DNA from 2 places in the Longispora sp. NPDC051575 genome. Region 1 is predicted to be linked to the other one. Evidence: riboswitches for the same ligand, from Rfam matches in the RefSeq annotation. Region 1 holds a riboswitch; the other holds the start of a gene.
The links. Region 1 has a riboswitch for thiamine pyrophosphate ahead of thiE (thiamine phosphate synthase). Riboswitches for the same ligand answer to the same signal wherever they lie in the genome.
Positions count from the first base shown of each region.

Region 2: linked by a shared signal. The riboswitch ahead of AB0M43_RS28450 (ECF transporter S component) and the one ahead of thiE (thiamine phosphate synthase) in region 1 are both predicted to bind thiamine pyrophosphate.

Region 1 is NZ_JBFAZP010000011.1:86,647-91,813, reverse strand. It holds gene AB0M43_RS31350 (hypothetical protein) at 1-154, opposite strand, end outside; gene AB0M43_RS31345 (hypothetical protein) at 151-330, opposite strand; gene AB0M43_RS31340 (hypothetical protein) at 567-1,517, shown strand; TPP riboswitch at 1,584-1,693, shown strand; gene thiE (thiamine phosphate synthase) at 1,688-2,296, shown strand; gene AB0M43_RS31330 (FAD-dependent oxidoreductase) at 2,293-3,297, shown strand; gene thiS (sulfur carrier protein ThiS) at 3,315-3,476, shown strand; gene AB0M43_RS31320 (thiazole synthase) at 3,634-4,392, shown strand; gene AB0M43_RS31315 (thiamine phosphate synthase) at 4,469-5,014, shown strand; gene thiD (bifunctional hydroxymethylpyrimidine kinase/phosphomethylpyrimidine kinase) at 5,011-5,167, shown strand, end outside.
Region 2 is NZ_JBFAZP010000009.1:322,447-327,613, reverse strand. It holds gene AB0M43_RS28465 (penicillin-binding protein) at 1-340, shown strand, start outside; gene AB0M43_RS28460 (energy-coupling factor transporter transmembrane component T) at 467-1,249, opposite strand; gene AB0M43_RS28455 (ATP-binding cassette domain-containing protein) at 1,311-2,681, opposite strand; gene AB0M43_RS28450 (ECF transporter S component) at 2,744-3,322, opposite strand; TPP riboswitch at 3,341-3,445, opposite strand; gene AB0M43_RS28445 (hypothetical protein) at 3,571-4,173, shown strand; gene AB0M43_RS28440 (nuclear transport factor 2 family protein) at 4,184-4,654, shown strand; gene AB0M43_RS28435 (transcriptional repressor) at 4,718-5,119, opposite strand; gene AB0M43_RS28430 (metal ABC transporter permease) at 5,125-5,167, opposite strand, start outside.

The DNA of each region.
Region 1 (5,167 bases):
GGCCGTAGCTCTCGCCGGGGACGAGCCAGTAGGCGTACACGCCGTCGCCCTCGTCCGACTGGTCGTCGTGCAGGCAGAGCGTGATGATCCGGTACAGGCCGTCGGCCTCGTGGGTGTCCAGTGTGCCCAGTGCCGTCGCGGTGTCCTCCGTCATGCCTGCCTCGCCAGCACCTTGACCCGGGACGTGCCGTCGCACACCGCCTGGGTGGTCGACCACACCTTCGCGGTGGCCAGTGCCTGCACCCGGGTGTCGAACACCGCCATCCGGGTGATCGGTTCGGGGAACTCGCCGGTGACCTTGGTCATCAGCACCTGGTACGTCATCGTCATGCCGCCCACCGTCCGTCCGCTGAGGACGACGGTGCCACGACATTGAAACGACGTTGAAACGACATTGCGAGTGGTACGACTGTGCCATCGCAACGACATTGGCACGACATTTGGGCGACGCTCTCGGATGACGTGCTGGACTACCAGCCACAATGCGGAATTGGTCGCCGGAAGTGCGGCTCAGGGGGCGACATTCGCCCGCCGAAGGCCCAATGGCGCCGAGGTACGGTCGGAATGTGAAAGACGGGGTAGCGGACCGGACTCGACTCGAATACCTGATCCGGCGGAGCGAACACACCATCGACGAGTGGTGCGCGCGGTTCGACCGGGCCGCGAGGGTCCTGGGCGAGCCGGCCACGCTGTCCGCCCGCCAGCTCCAGAGGTGGATGGCGGGCCAGGTCGGCACGGCCCGACCCTCCGCGCGGCGGGTCGCGGGCAGCCTGTGGCGGGAGCCCTTCGCGGTACTCGTCGGGCCGGTGGGCGCCGCCGGGAATGCCCCCGTTCCGGTGCGCACCGCCGGGTACGAGGCTGCCCACCAGGCGGCCCGGGAATCCGCCGAACACGTTCGCCGAATGGGAATCGGCGTGCGGGAGGGGACCGTCGAGCGATTGCGGGCGGAGGTGCGCCGGCTGGCGTACACCTATGTGGAGGTTCCGCCCTCGCACTTTCTCGCCGAGGCGCGTCGGGCCCGCGATACCGCCTACACCCTTCTAGAACGCACGCGCCGCCCGGCCCAGCTGGCCGAGTTGTCTCTCGTCGCCGCCCAACTCTGTGGCCTGATGTCGGCCGCGTCCTTCGACATGGCCGCCTGGTCCCCGGCCCTCGCCCAGGCCGGGGCCGCGCACGCCTACGCGGACCTCGCCGGCCACGTGCCGCTCCGCGCCTGGGCCCGGGGCAACCTGGCGCTGATGGCCCACTGGCCCCGCCGGACACCCGTCCCCGTCGAGGACGCCCTCGCCCCGCGCCCCCGGGGAGCGGCCGCCGCGGGCCTGCGCTGCGTCGAGGCCCGCGCCTGGGCCGATCCGACCGGCCCGGCCCGGGGAGCGCCGGACGGCCTGGACGCCGAACAGTTCGTCCGGCTCCGGCAGGCGCTCGGCGGGGCCCGCTGGCTGCACGACGGACCGGCCGCGGAACTCCTCGAACGCATCCACGTCCTGCACCGGCAAACCATGGTGAACGGGGCGTAGCCGTGCAGTGAGGCATCAGTTACGCGGTGCTTCCCTCCTCGGCTGAGGTGCGCTAACGTGTGCCGCAAGAGAACCCACGGGAGTCCGGTAGACCGGGCTGAGAGGGCGGATGTGAGCCGCCGACCGTAGAACCTGATCCGGATCATGCCGGCGCAGGGAGGAGATTCATCATGCTCGGTCGCCTCCATGTCCTCACCGACGCCCGACCCGGGCGGGACGCCGTCGCCGTCGCGCGGGCCGCGTTGGCCGCGGGGGCACCCCTTTTCCAGGTACGGGTGGAAGACGGCGTGCACGACCGCGACTTCCTCGACTTCGCCGCCGAGATCCGGGCGCTGTGCCGGGTCTACGGGGCGACGTGCCTCATCAACGACCGGGTGGACATCGCGCTGGCCGTGCAGGCGGACGGTGTGCACCTCGGTGCCCTCGACCTGCCCGTTTCCGTGGCGCGGCGACTGCTCGGCTCCTCGGCGATCATCGGGGCGACGTCCCGCGACGCCGTCGGGGCCCGGGCCGCGCTGGTCGACGGGGCCGACTACGTGGGCGTCGGGCCCTGCTACCACACGTCCACGAAGGACGGCCTGCCCGAGCCGATCGGCCCCGCCGGGCTGGAGGCGGCGGCGCACGTCGGGCTGCCGGCCATCGCGATCGGCGGCGTCACCCTCGAACGGGTCCCCGAACTCCTGGAGGCCGGGGCGTACGGCGTCGCCGTGGTCAGCGCGGTCAGCACGGCCGACGATCCCGGGGTGGCCACGAAGGCGCTGCTCAGGGCCCTGTCATGAAGGTCGCGGTCCAGGGGGCCGGGATCATCGGGTTGTCCGTGGCGTGGCGCGCGCTGGCGGCGGGCCTCGACGTCACGGTGTACGACGACGCCCCCGCCCGGGGCGCCTCCAACGTCGCGGCCGGCATGCTCGCCCCGGTCGCCGAGGCCTACTTCGGCGAGGTCGACCTGCTCCGGCTGTCGCTGGCCAGTGCCGCGCGGTGGCCGGAGTTCGCGGCCGGGCTCGGTGAGGTCGGCTACCGCGACGACGGCACGCTGCTCGTCGGGCGGACAGGAGACGACCTGCGCGAACTCGCCCGGCTCCGCCAGTTGTACGCGGACTGGGACCTGCCGGCCGAGAAGGTGGATCCGCGCGCGTTGGAGCCCTCGCTGACGCCCCGGCTCCGGGGTGGGCTGCTGACGCCCGGTGACCACCAGGTGGATCCCCGACGGGTACTGGCGGCGCTGCGCGAACGGGTGCCGGTGGCCGCCGGGTACCCGTCGGACGGGGTCGATGTGACGGTGATCGCGACCGGGGCCTGGGCGGGGCGACCTGGTGGCGCGGTGGGCGGGTTGCCTGTGCGGCCCGTGCACGGCGAGGTGCTGCGGCTGCGCGGGAAGCCGTCGATCCGGCACGTGATCCGGGGCTACATTGACGGGAAATATGTCTATATTGTGCCGCGAAAGGACGGGGAGGTCGTCGTGGGCGCCACCACCGCCGAGCGCGGCTTCTCCACCCGGGTCACCGCCGAGGGCGTCCGCGACCTCCTCGACACCGCGATCGAGGTCCTCCCGGAGCTGGCCGAGTACGAGCTGGTGGAGGCGCGGGCCGGCCTGCGCCCCGGTACCCCGGACAACGCCCCGCTGATCGGCTGGCTCGACGACCGCACCCTCGCCGCGACCGGGCACTACCGGCACGGCGTCCTGCTCGCCCCCATCACCGCCGAGGTGGTCACGGCGCTGCTCCTGCACCGGGAACCCAGCGTCGACCTCGCGCCCTTCGCCCCCGGGAGGTTTTCGTGAAGATAGTCGTCAACGGCGTGGAGACCGAGTTCGAGGGGACGGTGTCGGCGCTCACCGGGGACCGGCGCGGGGTGGCCGTCGCGGTCAACGGGACCGTGGTGCCCCGGAGCACGTGGACGTCGACGGCGCTGGCCGACGGCGACGTGGTGGAGCTGCTCACGGCGGTGCAGGGTGGCTAGCCCGGCCGGTGGCCCCTCGACAGCGGCCGCGCCCGGCGGCCCTCCGGCTCCGACTGCGCCCGGCGCCTCCCCGGCCGAGGGCGTGCCCACTGCCTCCTCGGCCACGGGCGTGCCCACCGCCTCCTCGCCCACGGGCGCGTCCGGCCTCGACGACCCGCTGGTCATCGCGGGCGTGACCCTGTCGTCCCGACTCATCCTCGGCACCGGCGGCGCGGCCAGCCTCACCGCCCTCCACGAGGCCGTCGAGGCCTCCGGTACCGCCATGGTCACCGTCGCCCTCCGCCGCCTCGATCCGAACGCCCCCGGCGGCCTGCTGGAGATGCTCGACGGGACCGGCGTGCGGATCCTGCCCAACACCGCCGGCTGTTACACCGCCACCGAGGCGGTCAAGCTCGCCCACCTGGCCCGGGAGGCGTTCGAGACGCACTGGGTGAAGCTCGAGGTGATCGGGGACGACCGGACCCTGCTGCCGGACGCCGTCGAGCTCGTGGCCGCCGCCGCCCGGCTGGTGGACGACGGGTTCGTGGTGCTGCCGTACACGACCGACGATCCGGTGCTCGCGCGGCGGCTGGTCGACGTCGGGTGCGCCGCGGTCATGCCGGCCGGGGCGCCGATCGGGTCGGGGGCGGGGATCCGGAACCCGTACAACCTCGCGTTGATCCGGGACCTGGTGTCGGTACCCGTCATCCTCGACGCCGGGATCGGCACCGCCTCGGACGCGGCCCTGGCGATGGAGCTGGGCTGCGACGCCGTGCTGCTGGCCAGCGCGGTGACCCGGGCGGCCGACCCGACCCGGATGGCGGCGGCGATGCGGCACGCGGTGCTCGCCGGGAGGCTGGCCGCCGGCGCCGGGCGGATCCCGCGCCGCGACTACGCCACCGCCTCCACCAGCCAGGAAGGGCTGCCGTCGTGGTGAGCCGCCGCGTGTCCCGTGCCCGGAGCGCCTCGCCGGCGCCCGTCCCGCCCGCGTCCCGTCCGAGTGGAGGCTTCCGATGAGTGACCGGCTGATCGTCGTCCTGGAGACCCCCGACCTGCACCTCGCGCGCACGGTGATCGACGCCGGGGCGACGCTGCTGGCGGGCACGTTCTTCGACCTGGAGTTCGACTGGCGGGTCGAGGAGTTCGGCGGCCGGGTGCTCACCCTCGGCCCGACCGCGACCCCGGTGCACGGCCGCCGGGACATGCTCTGGCGCTGCCACGGCCTGGACGAGCTGCCGTCTGCCGCCGACGCGGAGTTCGTCAGCCTGTCGCCGATCTTCGAGACCGCCACCAAGCCCGGCTACGGGCCGCCGCTGGGCGTGGACGTGCTCGGTCGGGCCGGCCGGCCGGTCTACGCCCTCGGCGGGGTCGACGGTCCGGCCCGCGCCGCCGAATGCGTGGCGGCGGGTGCGCAGGGGGTGGCGGTGCTGGGGGCGGTGTCGCGGTCGAGCGACCCGGCGCGGGCGGTGCGCAACCTGCTCACGGCGCTGGGGGCGGCCAGCACGCCCACCGGAGCCTCGGCCAGCGCCTCGGCCGGCACCGGGGGCGGAGCGCCATGAAGCAGCCCCCGATCGCCCTCACCGTCGCCGGCTCCGACTCCGGCGGCGGCGCCGGCATCCAGGCGGACCTGAAGACCTTCGCCGCGCACCACGTCTTCGGCACCTCCGTCATCACGGCCCTGACAGCCCAGAACACTTCGGGGGTACTGGGCG
Region 2 (5,167 bases), on a different contig from region 1:
CAAGGACTTCGTCGCCCCCGACCGCAAGGTGGCCTTCGGGACCGAGGTGCGGGTGCCCGACGTGCGCGGCCGGAGCGTGGACGAGGCGACGGCGGAGCTGCGCAGGGCCGGGTTCTCCGTGACCGTGGCACCGAACCGGATCAGCTCGGAGTACGTGGCGGGGCAGGTCGGCGACGTGTACCCGACCGGGAGTGCGCCGAAGGGGTCCACGATCACCCTGTACGTGAGCGAGGGACCGGTGCCGCCGGTGGAGCCCACGCCGAGTACGGGGACGAGCGCGGAGCCCACGGGGCGGCCCACCGGGCGTCCGGTGCCCACACCTACCAGGCGGCGGTTCTAGGGGTGGTCCGGCCTGGGGCCGCGCTCCGCGCGGCCCCAGGCCGGACGCGCCTTCCGCGAGGCGGGACACGCGTGGCGGCCACGGCGTCGAGGTAGCCGCGTCACCGGCCGGCGAGGAACCACGCCCCTACAGGAGCGCCCGGAACGCCCCGGTCGCGATACTGACGCCCAACGCGAGGGCCGCCAGCCCCGCAGCGCCCGCCACGAGCAGCGCGTCCGCCGTGGTGAACCGGCTGACCCGGGCGTTGGTCCGGCGCGCGCCGCTGGCGAAGCCCCGGGCGTCCATGGCCACGGCCAGCCGGACCCCCTTGCGGATCGCCCCCACGAGCAGCGCGAAGGCCGTACCCGCCGTGATCCTGGCCCAGGACACCGGCCCGTGCGCCGCGACGCCCCGGGCGCGCCGGGCCAGCACCAGCAGCCGCCACTCGTCGGCGAGCAGGGGCAGCAGGCGCAGGGCGGCGAGGGTGCCGATCGCGTACCGGGGCGACAGCCGCACCTGCTGGATCAGCGCGTCGGCGAGGTCCGTCGGGTCGATCGTCGCGAACGCCACGACCCCCGGCAGCGCCACGGCCAGCAGCCGCAGGGCCAGGCTGAACCCGTTGCCGACCGAGCCGGTGGTCACGCCCCAGAACAGGTGCTCGCCGGTGGGTTCGGCGGCGAACAGCGCGGTCGCGACCACCATGCCCACGGCGGACAGCAGCAGCGGCCAGCACCGCCGGGCCAGCCGGCCGAGCGGGATGCCGAACAGGGGCACCACGGCGAGCGTGCCGACGAGGGCGATGGCCGGCGCGACGGCGTCCAGCGTGCTGAGCAGCGCGAACGACAGGATCGTCGCCGCGCCGAGCTTGGCCACGGGGGAGCGCCGGGCGAGCGCGGTCTCCCGGACCACCAACGGCTCCCCGAACCTCATACCGGCACCCCGCGGACCGCCGCGCCGTGAGACCCGTGCGCCCGGTCGGGGCCGCGCGGGCTCACGCCGACACCCCGCCGGGCAGCCGCTGCACCCGGTCCGCGCAGGCCGCCACGAAGTCCGCGTCGTGCGTGACGATGGCCAGGCCGTGCCCGGAGTCCCGCAGTTCCCCGATCAGCACCACCAGCTCGCGCCAGGTCCGCAGATCCTGGCCGAACGTCGGCTCGTCGAGCACCAGCACGCGCGGGGCCGCCGCGAGCGCCGTCGCCACCGACAGCCGGCGCTGTTCCCCGCCCGACAGCGTGTAGGGGTTCGCCGCCGCCAACCGGGCCAGCCCCAGCCGTTCGAGCAGCTCCTCGGCCCGTTCGCGCGGGGCGGCCAGGGTGAGTTCGTCCACGACCCGGTTCGTCACGAACTGGTGCTCCGGGTTCTGGAACACCGAGCCGATCCGCCGGGCCAGATCGCCCGCCGGCCAGCGGTGCGGCGGCTCCGGGGCCAGCGCCGAGGTGAGCGTGCCCGTGGTGGGGGCCAGCAGGCCGCCCAGCAGGAGCGCCAGGCTCGACTTGCCCGCGCCGTTGGGGCCGACGAGGGCGAGGACCTCCCCGGCGCGTACCCGGACATCGGTCGGCGGAAGGGCGGCCGTCGTCGCACCGGCGTAGCGGAGGGTGAGCCCTTCCCCGGTCAGCAGATCCTCGACCACACCTCGACGGGTACCGGGGGCCCTGGCGGCCAGCCCCGTGAACCCGGGCACCCACACCCCCGCCGCCGCCAACGCCGCCCCGTGCCGCCCGAACACCTCGGCGGGCACCCCGTCGGCCAGCACCCCGCCGCCCGGCTCCAGCACCACCACCCGGTCCACCAGCGGCAACGCCTCGGCCACCCGGTGCTCCACCAGCACCATCGTCGTGTCGCCGACCGCGCGCCCGATCGCCGCGCGGACCAGTTCCGCGCCGGCCGGATCGAGATTGGCGGTCGGCTCGTCGAGCAGCAGCAGGTCCGGGCGGGCCACCAGGGCCCCGGCCAGGGCCAGCCGCTGCTGCTCGCCGCCGGACAGCGCGTCCACGGGCCGGTCCCGCGGGTACGGGAAGCCGACCTGCCGCAGGGTCGCGTCCACCCGGGGCCAGATCTCCGCGCGCGGCACGCCCAGGTTCTCCAGCCCGAACGCCACGTCGTCGCCGGACCGGGACATCACGAGCTGGCTCTGCGGGTCCTGGAAGACCACGCCGGCCGTGCCCGCGACGGTCAGGGTGCCCTCGCGTTCGCCGGAGTCCTCCGGGAGCAGGCCGGCGAGGGCGGCCAGCAGGGTGGACTTGCCGGCCCCGGACGGGCCGAGGAGCAGGACGCGTTCGCCGCGCTCGATGGTCAGGTCGACGCCGCGCAGGGCCCAGGCCCGCCGCCCGCCGTGCCGCCAGCCGAAGCCGGTCAGCCGCACGGCCGGGCCGCGGGTCGTGACGGCCGCGCCGCCCCCGGTGTCGGGTGCCTGGTCGCGCCGGGTCACACCAGCTCGCGGTCCCGGCCGGAGGGGAACCGGTCCAGGACGCCGGTGCGGGCCAGCGCCTGGGTCAGGACGTAGCCGCCGAGGCCCGCGACGACCACCGAGCTGACGGTGCCGATCGCGACGTAGGGCAGCTGGTAGGTGGCGAAGGCGAAGTCCTTGTACCAGGCGACCACGTCGAACACCGTCGCCGCGATCCCGGCGCCGGCCGCCGCGAGCAGCGCCACCGGCAGCTTGTAGCTGCGGTACAGGAACGCCGCGAACACGACCTCCGCGCCGAGGCCCTCCAGGAAGCCCTGGAGCAGCACCGTCATGCCCCACTTGTTGCCGAGGAACGCCGAGACGAGCGCGGCGAGGAACTCCACCAGCACGGCCGCGCCGGGCTTGCGGATGATCAGGGCGCCGAGGACGGCCGGGAGCAGCCAGACACCGTAGATGATCGTCGCGCCGGGCGGGAAGAAGGTGAACGCGTTACCGGCGACCTCCCAGAGCCCCGCCATCGCCCAGAAGATGACACCGAAGGCGACGGCGAGGACCGCCACCACCACAATGTCCACAGTGCGCCATTTGGTACTCATAGTGAAAGTCTCCCAGGGGTGAGCCGGGGAGCGACTCCCTTCGCCGGCATTACCCGGATCAGGTGTGGAGGGTCAGCGGTCGCCCGCACTCTCAGCGCTTCTCGCGCTCCCCTGTCGTATGCGGGCACCACCGTAGCAGCACAGGGCCCTGACCTGGAGATCAACAGCCGTTTCCCCGGATCCGGAAACTGTGAGATTCCTGGTACGGATGCGGGACTCGGCGCCCTGTCTGCTATTCACTGGGAGGTATGAAGCTCTATGCGGAGTTGCCGGCCCGTCGCACCCGGCAGATCGTGGCGGACGTCTCCGCCGTCGGCTGGACCGCGCTGTGGATCTGGCTGGCGTACCTGCTGCACCAGGCCATCAGTACCCTCGCCCAGATCCCGGACCGGGTCACCAAGGACGGCGACAGTCTCCGCGACTCCCTGAACGGTGCCGCCGAGGAGGCGCGCAGGATCCCGATCGCGGGCAAGGTGCTCGGGGAGAAGCTCGCCGACGCGGCCAAGGTCGCCCAGTCGGTGGCCGAGACCGGCAAGGACGGCAGCGAACTGGTCGGCCAGATCGCCCTGTTCACCGCGATCGTGGTCGCGGTCGCCGTCACCGTGCCGATCCTGCTGTTCTGGATCCTGGCCCGGACCCGGTGGATCCGGCGGGCCGGCACCGCCGTCGCGCTCCGCGACGAGCCGGCCGGCGAGGACCTGCTGGCCCTGCGCGCCCTGGCCACCGCCGGCCTCCGCGAGCTGCGGGCCGCCGCCGAGGATCCGGCCGGCGGCTGGCGGGCGAAGGACCCGGACACCGTGACGGCACTGGCCACCTTGGAGCTGGCCACTCTGGGCCTCAGATCCCGGTAAGGTGCACCATATGTCCGCAATCTTGGAGACGATCGACACGCTGTACGCCGCCCTCGACGCCAGGGACGGCTCGGCCATGGCCGCGTGTTACCACCCCGAGGCCCGGTTCCGTGACCCGCTGTTCGACCTGCGGGGCCCCGAGATCGGTGCGATGTGGCAGATGCTGACCTCCCGGAGCACGGACCTGCGCGCCGAGGTCTCCGACATCCGGGTCACCGGCGACACCAAGGCCCTGGCGCACTGGACGGCCCGGTACACGGTGGGGGCCCGGCCCGTGGTCAACGAGGTCCGCGCGGCGTACCGGTTCGCCGACGACGCCCGGATCATCGACCACGTGGACGCCTTCGACCTGCAGTACTGGGCCGGTCAGGCGCTCGGCGGGCTGCCCGCCCTGGTCACGAAGATGCCGGGCGGGGCGGGCCTGCTGCGCCGCAAGGTACGCCGGCAACTCGACGCGCACATCGCGAAGGCCGGCGTCTAGCGGGCCGGGGCCCATCGAGGGTCGGGCCCCAGCGGGACCCGGGGTCGGGCGTGGCGGCCCGGGTCAGCCGCGCTTGGCCGCGCACTCCGGGCACGTCCCGAAGATCTCCAACGTGTGCGCCACGTCCACGAACCCGTTGTCGCTGGCCATCTTCTCCGCCCAGCGCTCCACGGCCGGCCCCTCGACCTCCACGGCCTTGCCGCAGCTCCGGCAGACCAGATGGTGGTGGTGCCCCGTGCCGCACCGGCGGTAGAGGTGCTCGCCGCCGGGCGGGCGCATCACGTCGACCTCGTCGGCCTCGGCGAGGGCCTGCAACGTCCGGTACACCGTCGTCAGGCCGACCTTGTCGCCCTTGCCCCGGAGCATGGCGTGCAGTTCCTGGGCGCTGTGGAAGCCCTGCACCTCGCCGAGCAGCTCCATCACGGCGGAGCGCTGCTTCGTGCTTCTGGGTAAGGGCGCAGTCATGACACTCACGTTACCGGGCCGAGCACGACGTCCGGCGGCTCGGTATGG